Regions from separate parts of the Sphingomonas molluscorum genome, predicted to be linked through region 2. Evidence: riboswitches for the same ligand, from Rfam matches in the RefSeq annotation. Region 2 holds a riboswitch; the other holds the start of a gene.
The links. A riboswitch is a leader RNA that binds a small molecule or an ion and turns the genes downstream of it on or off. The one in region 2 is predicted to bind glycine.

Region 1: another riboswitch for glycine. It lies ahead of gcvT (glycine cleavage system aminomethyltransferase GcvT); the one in region 2 lies ahead of ABDZ92_RS16195 (L-serine ammonia-lyase).

Annotation. Positions count from the first base shown of each region.
Region 1 covers NZ_BAAAEL010000001.1:381,685-386,521, reverse strand. The annotation lists gene ispH (4-hydroxy-3-methylbut-2-enyl diphosphate reductase) at 1-931, opposite strand, end outside; gene ABDZ92_RS01930 (hypothetical protein) at 1,048-1,695, shown strand; glycine riboswitch at 1,792-1,894, shown strand; gene gcvT (glycine cleavage system aminomethyltransferase GcvT) at 2,050-3,231, shown strand; gene gcvH (glycine cleavage system protein GcvH) at 3,244-3,615, shown strand; gene gcvPA (aminomethyl-transferring glycine dehydrogenase subunit GcvPA) at 3,733-4,837, shown strand, end outside.
Region 2 covers NZ_BAAAEL010000015.1:414,294-419,130, forward strand. The annotation lists gene cbiB (adenosylcobinamide-phosphate synthase CbiB) at 1-895, opposite strand, end outside; gene ABDZ92_RS16185 (aminotransferase class I/II-fold pyridoxal phosphate-dependent enzyme) at 849-1,835, opposite strand; gene cobU (bifunctional adenosylcobinamide kinase/adenosylcobinamide-phosphate guanylyltransferase) at 1,904-2,428, shown strand; glycine riboswitch at 2,473-2,563, shown strand; gene ABDZ92_RS16195 (L-serine ammonia-lyase) at 2,664-4,049, shown strand; gene ABDZ92_RS16200 (TlyA family RNA methyltransferase) at 4,090-4,837, shown strand, end outside.

The DNA of each region.
Region 1 (4,837 bases), on a different contig from region 2:
GGGTCTCGCGGGTCATCTCGACCTCGCGCTCGCGGATCTCGAAGCGCTCGGCAAGGCGATCGACCACTTCGCGCACCAGCATTTCGGGGGCGGACGCCCCGGCGGTGAGGCCGAGCGAGCCGACACCCTCCAGCCAGGCGAAGTCGATCTCGCTGCCGCGCTGGATCAGATGGGCGGGCGTGCCCTCGCGCTCGGCGACCTCGACCAGCCGCAGCGAGTTGGAGGAGTTGGGGGCGCCGATCACCAGCACCAGGTCGACGGACGACGCGATCGCCTTCACCGCGGCCTGGCGGTTGGAGGTCGCGTAGCAGATGTCGTCCGCCTTGGGCGCGACGATCGCGGGGAAGCGGCGCTGCAGCGTCGCCATGATGTCGGCAGTGTCGTCGACCGACAGCGTGGTCTGGGTGAGGAAGGCGAGGTTGTTCGGGTCGATCGGCATCACCGCCTCGGCATCCGCCACCGTCTCGATCAGCGTCATCTGGCCCTGCGGCACCTGGCCGAAGGTGCCGATCACTTCCGGGTGGCCGGCGTGGCCCACGAACAGGATGTGGTGGCCGGTGGTCACCAGCCGCTCGGCCTGGCGGTGTACCTTCGAGACCAGCGGGCAGGTGGCGTCGAGATATTCGAGGCCGCGATCTTCCGCCTCGGCCGGCACCGACTTGGGCACGCCATGGGCGGAGAACACCACCGGCACGCCGGCAGGCACCTCGTCCAGTTCCTCGACGAATACCGCGCCCTTGGCGCGCAGGCTGTCGACCACGAACTTGTTGTGGACGATTTCGTGCCGGACGTAGACGGGCGCGCCGTGCTTCTCGATCGCGAGCTCGACGATGCGGATCGCGCGGTCGACGCCGGCGCAGAAACCGCGGGGCGCCGCGATCAGCAGCTCGAGGACGGGCTTGGCAGCGGGCGGCGTGGCGGGATCGGTCATCACCCCTGCGCATCTACGCGATTGCTTGCGTGCTTGAAAGGCGCTTCCTATGCTGGCGGCGGTCCGGGTCGGCGCTGCATGCGACGGCCCGTTCGTCGTGAAAGGTGTACTCCCCTGTGATCGTCCGAACGCTCGCTGTTTCCGCTGTCGCGCTCCTCGCCCTCGCGGGGTGCAGCCGTAAAGGCGAGATCGACGTGACCCGTGGCGTCGGCATCACCACGGTCCGCTCCGCCTGCCCGGCGGCGGGCGTGCCCGCCGGCACCGGCGACATCACCCTGTTCGATCCGGCCGGCACCCAGCTGGCGAGCGCGATCGACGTGACCGCGACGATCACCAACGTGCGCGCCACCTGCAACGAGACGGGCGAGGACATCGTCTCCACCGTCACCTTCGACATCCAGGCGCGCCGCACCCGCACCGATGGCGCCCGCCAGGTCGACCTGCCGTACTTCCTGACGGTGGTGCGCGGCGGATCGCAGGTGGTGGCCAAGCGCATCAACCACGCCGTGCTCGACTTCGCCCCCGGCGAGGCGCGCGCCCAGGCGACCGGCAGCGCGACCGCGGTCGTGCAGCGTTCGGCGGCCACGCTGCCGGACGAGATTCGCCAGCAGATCACCCGGCCGCGCAAGGCCGGCGCAGAAGATGCCGCGGTCGACCCGCTGTCGACTCCGGAAGTGCGCCAGGCCGTGCTCAACGCCTCGTTCGAGGCGCTGGTCGGCTTCCAGCTCACCCAGGACCAGCTGCGCTACAACGCCACGCGCTGATCGGACGCCGGTCTAATCGACGCTCACCGCGCGAGGCCGATTGACTCGGCCCCGCGGTCGAGCCAGAGCGGGCGCGTCGATGGCCGGGAACGGCCATGGGCACGCGCGGGAGAGCGCCGCCGGCCTTGGAGGCCGCATGTGGCCGCCGAAGGAGCAACCGCCCCGGAATCTCTCAGGCTAAAGGGACCGCGCGCGCCAACGACACTCTGGAAAGCGCGCCGTGGTTCCGGCGCCACCGAAGGGGTAAGCGCACAATCGCTGCGCGAAAGCTCTCAGGTTCCGTGACAGAGGGGGCGGCGGGGATGCGGGGAGGCCTGTGTCTGCGTCGTGCCAGACCTGCCGGAGACTGCGCGAATGAGCGACTCGATTTCCTCTTCCGATGCGGACGGCTTCGAGCCGATCGCGCCCTCGTTGCTGCCGCTCGACGCCTGGCATCGCGCCAAGGGCGGTCGCATGGTGCCCTTCGCCGGGTACGAGATGCCGGTGCAGTATGAAGGCATCATGGCCGAGCACCTGTGGACCCGTAGCCACGCCGGCCTGTTCGACGTCAGCCACATGGGCCAGCTGCTGTTCACGGGTGAGGGCGTGGCCCAGGCGCTGGAAGCGCTGCTGCCGGGCGACCTCCAGGTGCTGGCTGCCAACCGCATGCGCTATTCGCTGCTGCTCGCCGACAATGGCGGCATCCTCGACGACCTGATGGTGACCCGCCTGCCGGAAGCGCACCCGTTCGGCGAAGCGGGCGAGCCGGCGCCGGCGGGCGAGGCCTTCTACATGGTCGTGAACGGCGCCACCAAGTATGACGACCTGGGTCACCTGCGCGAGGCGCTGGCCGATTCGATCACCATCAACCACCTCGAAGACCGCGCGCTGCTGGCGCTGCAAGGCCCGGAGGCGGTCTCCACGCTTGCGCGGCTGATCCCCGGAGTCGATGCGCTGCGCTTCATGACGGCGGGTGCATTCGAATGGGCGGGCCACGCGCTGTGGATCAGCCGCTCGGGCTATACCGGCGAGGATGGCTGCGAGATCTCGCTGCCGGCCGAAGCTGCCGAGGCGTTCGCCGACGCGCTCGCCGCCGAGCCGGAGGTCCAGCCGATCGGTCTCGGCGCGCGCGACTCGCTGCGCCTGGAGGCCGGCCTGCCGCTCTATGGCCACGACCTGGACGAAGAGACTACGCCGGTCGCCGCCGACCTGGGCTTTGCGCTGTCGAAGCGCCGCCGCGAGGAGGGGGGCTTCCCCGGTGCCGAGCGCATCCTGGCCGAGCGTGCCGTGGGTCCGGCGACCAAGCGCGTCGGCCTGCGCGTCGACGGGCGCCAGCCGGTGCGCGAGGGCGCGGCCGTCGTCGACCAGTCCGGCAAGACCATCGGCCGCGTGACCTCGGGCGGCTTTGCCCCCAGCGTCGGCGCGCCGATCGCCATGGCGTATGTGCCCGCCGCCCTCGCGGTCGCCGGCACCGAGATCACCCTTTCCCAGCGCGGCAAGGCGCACAGCGCCGAAGTCGTCGCCATGCCGTTCATTGCCCACAACTACGTCCGCTAAGGAGCGCCGTCGATGAGCCGTTATTTCACCGAAGAGCATGAGTGGGTCGAAGTCGACGGCGACGTCGCGACCGTCGGCATCACCGAATATGCCCAGAGCCAGCTGGGCGACATCGTGTTCGTCGAAGTCCCCGAGGAAGGCCGCGAGCTGACCAAGGGCGACGAGGCCGCGGTGGTGGAGTCGGTCAAGGCCGCTTCCGACGTCTACACGCCGGCATCGGGCACCGTGGTCGAGGGCAATGCCGAGCTCGAGGCGAGCCCGGCCCTCGTCAACGAGGATCCGGAAGGCGACGGCTGGTTCTTCCGCCTGACCCTGTCCGACCCGTCCGAGCTCGAAGGGCTGATGGACGCGGACAAGTACGCGGCGTTCGTCGCCAAGCTCTAAACCCCAAGTCCGCCAGCCTTAGGCTGGCATCTCGGGCCGCGGGCGCGCCTCTCCTCGAAGACGCGCCCGCGGCGTGAGACCCTGGCGGTGGCCGGGGTGACGTCCCGAAGGATTGCCATGCGCTACCTGCCCCTGACCCAGCCTGACCGTGAGGCGATGCTCGCCGCGGTGGGCGCGTCCTCTGTCGACGCGCTGTTCGCCGATGTGCCGGAGGCCGCGCGCCTCGACGGCCCCGTGCCCGGCCTGCCCAACCACGCCAGCGAACTCGCCGTCGAGCGCCACCTTTCGGCGCTTGCCGCCAAGAACCTCGCCGCCGGTACCGCGCCGTTCTTTCTCGGCTGTGGCGCCTATCGCCACCATGTGCCGGCGAGCGTCGACCATCTGATCCAGCGCGGCGAGTATCTCACCGCCTACACGCCCTATCAGCCGGAAATCGCGCAGGGCACGCTGCAGATGCTGTTCGAGTTCCAGACGCAGGTCGCACAGCTGTTCGGCTGCGACGTAGCGAACGCGTCGATGTACGACGGCTCCACCGCGTGCTGGGAAGCGATCACCATGGCGCGCCGGGTCACCCGCCGCGGCAAGGCGATCCTCTCGTCGGGGCTGCACCCGCATTACGTCTCGGTCGCCAACACCATGGCGAAGTTCACCGGCGACGTGCTGGATACCTCCGCGCCGACGCTCACCGCCGACACCGATGCCGAGGCGCTGATCGCCGCGATCGACGGGGATACGTCGTGCGTGGTCGTCCAGTATCCGGACATCCTCGGCCGCATCCCGGACCTGCGCCCGATCGCCGAGGCGGCGCACGCCAACAAGGCGCTGCTGATCGCGGTGGTGACCGAGCCGGTGGCGCTGGGCGCGATCGCCTCGCCGGGCGAGCTGGGCGCCGACATCGTCGTCGGCGAAGGCCAGTCGCTGGGCGTCGGCCTGCAGTTCGGCGGGCCGTACGTCGGCCTGTTCGCCTGCTCCGACAAGCTGGTTCGCCAGATGCCGGGCCGCCTTTGTGGCGAGACCGTGGATGCCGAGGGCAAGCGCGGCTTCGTGCTGACGCTGTCGACCCGCGAGCAGCATATCCGTCGCGAAAAGGCGACGTCGAACATCTGCACCAACTCGGGGCTGTGTGCGCTTGCCTTCTCGATCCACATGACGCTGCTGGGCGAGAAGGGCCTGCGCCAGCTCGCGGCGAGCAACCACGCGCGCGCCTCGGCTGCGGCCGACC
Region 2 (4,837 bases):
CGGTTGATGTCGGGTCCGGATATTCGCCACCGATCCACGGCTTGTCCGCCGTCACGCCGTCATAGGCGACCGGGCCGGCCAGCCGGACGCGAAGGGCGCCGGCCATCGCCGCTTCCGTCCAACCGGCATTGGGGGACGCATGACGGCGGGCGTCGCGCAGCATCGTCCGCCATCCGCCGGCGCCAGCAAGGCAGAGGAGGGCACCACCCAATCGTGCCGGCAGAATATTGGCCAAGTCGTCAATCCGCGCCGATGCCCAGCCGAAGGCACGCCAGCGCGGCTCTCGATGGCCGATCAGGCTGTCCGCAGTGTTGAGCGCCTTGTACGCCCAGAGCCCCGGCAGTCCCAGCAGCAGAAGCCAGAAGAGCGGCGCGGCGATGCCGTCGCAGAAGCTCTCTGCAAGGCTTTCGATGCCGGCGCGCGCGACGCCGGCTTCATCGAGCGCGGCAGTGTCCCTGCCGACGATGCGGGAGACTGCAGCACGCGCCCCGGGCAGGTCGCCGGCCAGCAGGGCCGCTGCGACGGGCCGGACGTGATCGTCCAGGCTCCGCTGCGCCAGGCCGGGTGCCGCCAACAGCGCCACGCCGATCCAGCCATACGGACCCAGCAGGTTGCGGGCCATTCGTTCGAGGAGCCAGGCGCCACCCGCTGCGGCGACGATCAGGAGCATGACCGTGAGAACCCCGGCGGCGCGGCGGCTCCACTCCGGCCGGTCCGGAACGTTCCAGCGCGCCTCGCACGCACCGATCAGGCGCGCGAAGCCGCCGACGGGGTGGCCGACGCGGGCATAGAGCCGCTCGGGCCACCCGACTGCGGCATCGATCGCAAGCGCGAGCAGGGCGATCGGCTCAGCGATGGGAGAGCGCCCGGTCGAGCCGCGCCAGCGCCGCCGCATCCGCTGGAAGGCCGATGCGCAGCCACTCGGGCGCATAGTCGAACGGCCGGGTCAGGATGCCCCGGTGCGCCAGACTGGTGAAGAGCGCCTGCGCCCCTGCGTCCTCGATCAGACGGAATAGCGGACCTGCGCCCTGCGGCTCGAGATCATGACGGCGCAGCACCGCATCCAGAGTCCCGCAGCGCTCTGACAACTGCTTGCGGGCATCCGCGATCCAGTCGGCATCGGCATAGGCGGCAGTGCCGAGCGCGATCGCGTGGGCGGAGACCGGCCAGCTTCCCAGCCGATCGCGCAACGCCGCCACCAGATCTGCCGCGCCACAGGCGAAGCCCAGGCGGACGCCGGCCAAGCCGAAGAACTTCCCGAACGACCGGAAGACGAGCACCCGATCGTTTGGCGTCAGATGCGGGAGCACGCTTACCTCTGGAGTCGCGTCGGCAAAGGCCTCGTCGATCACCAGCACGCCACCTGCGCGAGCAATGCGACGGGCCAGGTCCAGCATCTGTTCGGGCGCGACCACGCGGCCGTCCGGGTTGTTCGGGTTCGCGAGCAGCAAGGTGCCGTCGCCGACCGCCCCAAGCTCATCGATCCGGACCGTGCCGCTGCACGCGAGGGCATCCGCGTGAGTTCGGTAGCCGGGCGCACCGTGGCGGTGCGGGGACGGCAACCCGAGGCCGCCGAGCAGCCGCAGCCCCAATTCGGTGCCCGGCAAAGCGGTGATCGCCAGATGCTGCGCGCCAAACGCGGCGGCGGCGGCCGCCTCCAGTGCCGCGCGCGATCGCTCCGAGGGTAGCCGATCGAGGTCGATGTCGGGCGCGATCGTCGGGCTCCATGCAACGGGGTTGATCCCGGTGGAGAGATCGAGCCATGGCTGCGGCGCATCGGGAAAGCAGTGCGTCGCCTCTTCGAGGGAGCCGCCGTGGAACATCAGTGCGCGCAATGCGGAGCCTCGACTTGGGGTGCGGCAGCCTCCATCCGCATTGGCGGCGCAACAGGCAAGGGGCAAGGATGAGCATCGAACGATCGGGACGCACGATGCTGGTGCTGGGCGGCGCCCGTTCGGGCAAGAGCCGCTACGCACAAAGCCTGGCAGAGGCATCGGGTGGTCGGCTGGTCTTCGTCGCGACTGCCCAGGCGTTCGACGACGAGATGACCGATCGCATTCGCCGGCATCAGGCCGATCGCGATGACCGCTGGACGACCGTCGAGGCGTCGGTCGACTTGGCCGGCGCGGTCGCGGCCGCGGATCGCGAGGACGCTGTGGTGCTGGTCGACTGCCTGACGCTGTGGGCTTCCAACTTGCTGCTCGGCGAGGAGGATGCCGAGGAGCGGCTGGCGCAGTTGCTGGCGGCACTGGAGCGCGCGCGGGGGCGGGTGCTGCTCGTGGCCAACGAGGTCGGGCTCGGCATTGTGCCCGACAACGCGCTCGCCAGGACGTTTCGGGATCTTGCCGGCACCATCAACCAGCGCGTCGCCGCGGCGGTCGACCGGGTGCACATGACCGTGGCGGGCCTCCCCATCGTCGTGAAGTGACCCCGATCCGGCTTGACACCTGCCGGGCGCAAGCGGCAGCACGGGGGCGACGACATGGGAGAGATCGGGCACCAGCCCGGCGCCGAAGGAGCAACCGCCCCGGAAACTTTCAGGCAGAAGGACCGGTCGTCATCAACATCTGGAGAGAGGCGCGCTGGCGTCCGCCGACGGGATAGCATTCTCAGGCAGGAAGGACAGAGGGGGCATGCAACCGCCGGAAGGCGGGGAGTTCATCATGCCGGACGATCCTTCCCAGAACAGCCGCGCCGACGCGCGCCGCGCGATCAGCGTCACCGAATTGTTCACGATCGGCATCGGCCCGTCGAGCTCGCACACCGTGGGGCCGATGCGCGCGGCCCATGGCTTTGCTGAGGCGGCGCTGGAGGCGCTGCTGCCGGTTCGCGTCCGCTGCGAGCTCTTCGGTTCGCTGTCGCTGACGGGACGTGGGCACGCGACCGACAGCGCCGTCGTGCTCGGGCTTGCCGGCCATCTGCCCGATACCGTGAACCCCGACGCCGTACCGGAAATCCTGCGGGCGGTGCGCGAACGCGGCCAGCTGCAGCTTGGTGGGCGGGTGCCGATCGCGTTCGGCGCGGACGACATCGTCTTCTCGCACGAGTTCTTGCCCGGGCATCCCAATGCGGTGCGCTTCACCGCCTGGGATGCGGACGGGGGCGAACGCACGCAGACCTATTTCTCCATCGGCGGCGGCGTGGTGGTGGAGGCGGGCGCCGGATTGCACATCGCCAATGCCGCGGTCGCGCATCCATTTGCCTCTGGTGCCGAGTTGCTCGAACTGGGCGAGGCGACCGGCCTTTCGATCGGTGAGATCGTCCGTCGCAACGAGTGCGCCTGGCGCAGCCGCGAGGAAACCGATGCCTTTCTGGACGCGGTGCGGGCGGCGATGCTCGCCTCCATCGACCGGGGCTGTGCGACCGACGGCGTGCTGCCGGGGGGGCTGAACGTCCGCCGTCGTGCCAAGGCGCTGCACACGACGCTGGCCGCGCGCAGCGATCGAGCGGCGCCGGCTTCGGTGATGGAATGGATCAGCCTGTGGGCGCTCGCCGTCAACGAGGAGAATGCGGCCGGCGGACGGGTGGTTACCGCGCCCACGAACGGGGCCGCGGGCGTAATCCCGGCAGTGCTCCAATATTACGAGCGGTTCGTGGAAGGAGCGACGCCGGAGGGCTCGCGGGTGCTGCTCGCGACCGCGGCCGCCATCGGTTTCCTGTACAAGAAGCGCGCTTCGATCTCGGCGGCCGAGATGGGGTGCCAGGGTGAGGTCGGCGTCGCCTGCTCGATGGCGGCAGCGGGACTTGCGGCGGTGCTTGGTGGCACGAACCAGCAGATCGAGAATGCCGCAGAGATCGGCATGGAGCACAACCTAGGCCTGACCTGCGACCCCATTGGGGGCCTGGTGCAGGTGCCCTGTATCGAGCGTAACACCATGGGTGCGGTGAAGGCGGTCAACGCCGCTTACCTGGCGCTGCACGGCGACGGCAGCCACATCGTGCCGCTGGATGCGGTGATCGAGACGATGCGGCAGACGGGCGACCACATGCGATCCGAGTACAAGGAAACGAGCCTTGGCGGCTTGGCGGTGAACGTCGTCGCCTGCTGACGGCTTGCCTGAGGGACCCGTTCCGGTCCATTCGGCCGCCATGCCGAAGATCCGCGCCGACCAGCTGCTCGTCGACCGAGGCCTTGCCGAGAGCCGCACCCGCGCGCAGGCGCTGGTGATGGCCGGCCTGGTGTTCGTCGGTGATCGCAAGATCGACAAGCCGGGCCAGCAACTGGCGGACGATGCCGTGCTGGACGTGCGGGGGCGCGACCATCCCTGGGTTTCCCGCGGCGGGGTCAAGCTCGCCCACGGCCTCGAGCACTTCGGCTGGACGGTCGACAACGCGGTTGCGATCGACGTCGGTTCGTCCACGGGGGGCTTCACCGACGTGCTCCTGACCCGCGGCGCGGCGCGCGTCTATGCCGTCGACAGCGGCACCAACCAGCTCGCCTGGAAGCTCCGCCAGGACCCCAGGGTCATCGTGCACGAGCAGACGAGTGCGCGGCTCCTCACCGCGACGCATGTCCCGGAGGGGGTGGACCTGATCGTCTGCGACGCGAGCTTCATCGCGCTCGCCAAGGTGCTCGACGTGCCGATGGGGTTCGCGAAGCCGGGCGCACGGTTGCTCGCGCTGGTGAAGCCGCAGTTCGAGGCCGGGCGCGCGGAGGTGGGCAAGGGCGGCGTCGTCCGCGATCCCGCCGTGCACGCGCGCGTGTGCGAGGAGGTGGCGAACTGGCTCACCGGTCGCGGCTGGCAGGTGGAGGGCGTGACGCAGAGCCCCATCACCGGTCCCGAAGGCAACGTCGAGTTCCTCATCGCAGCTCATGCTCCCGACGAGGGCAGCGGTC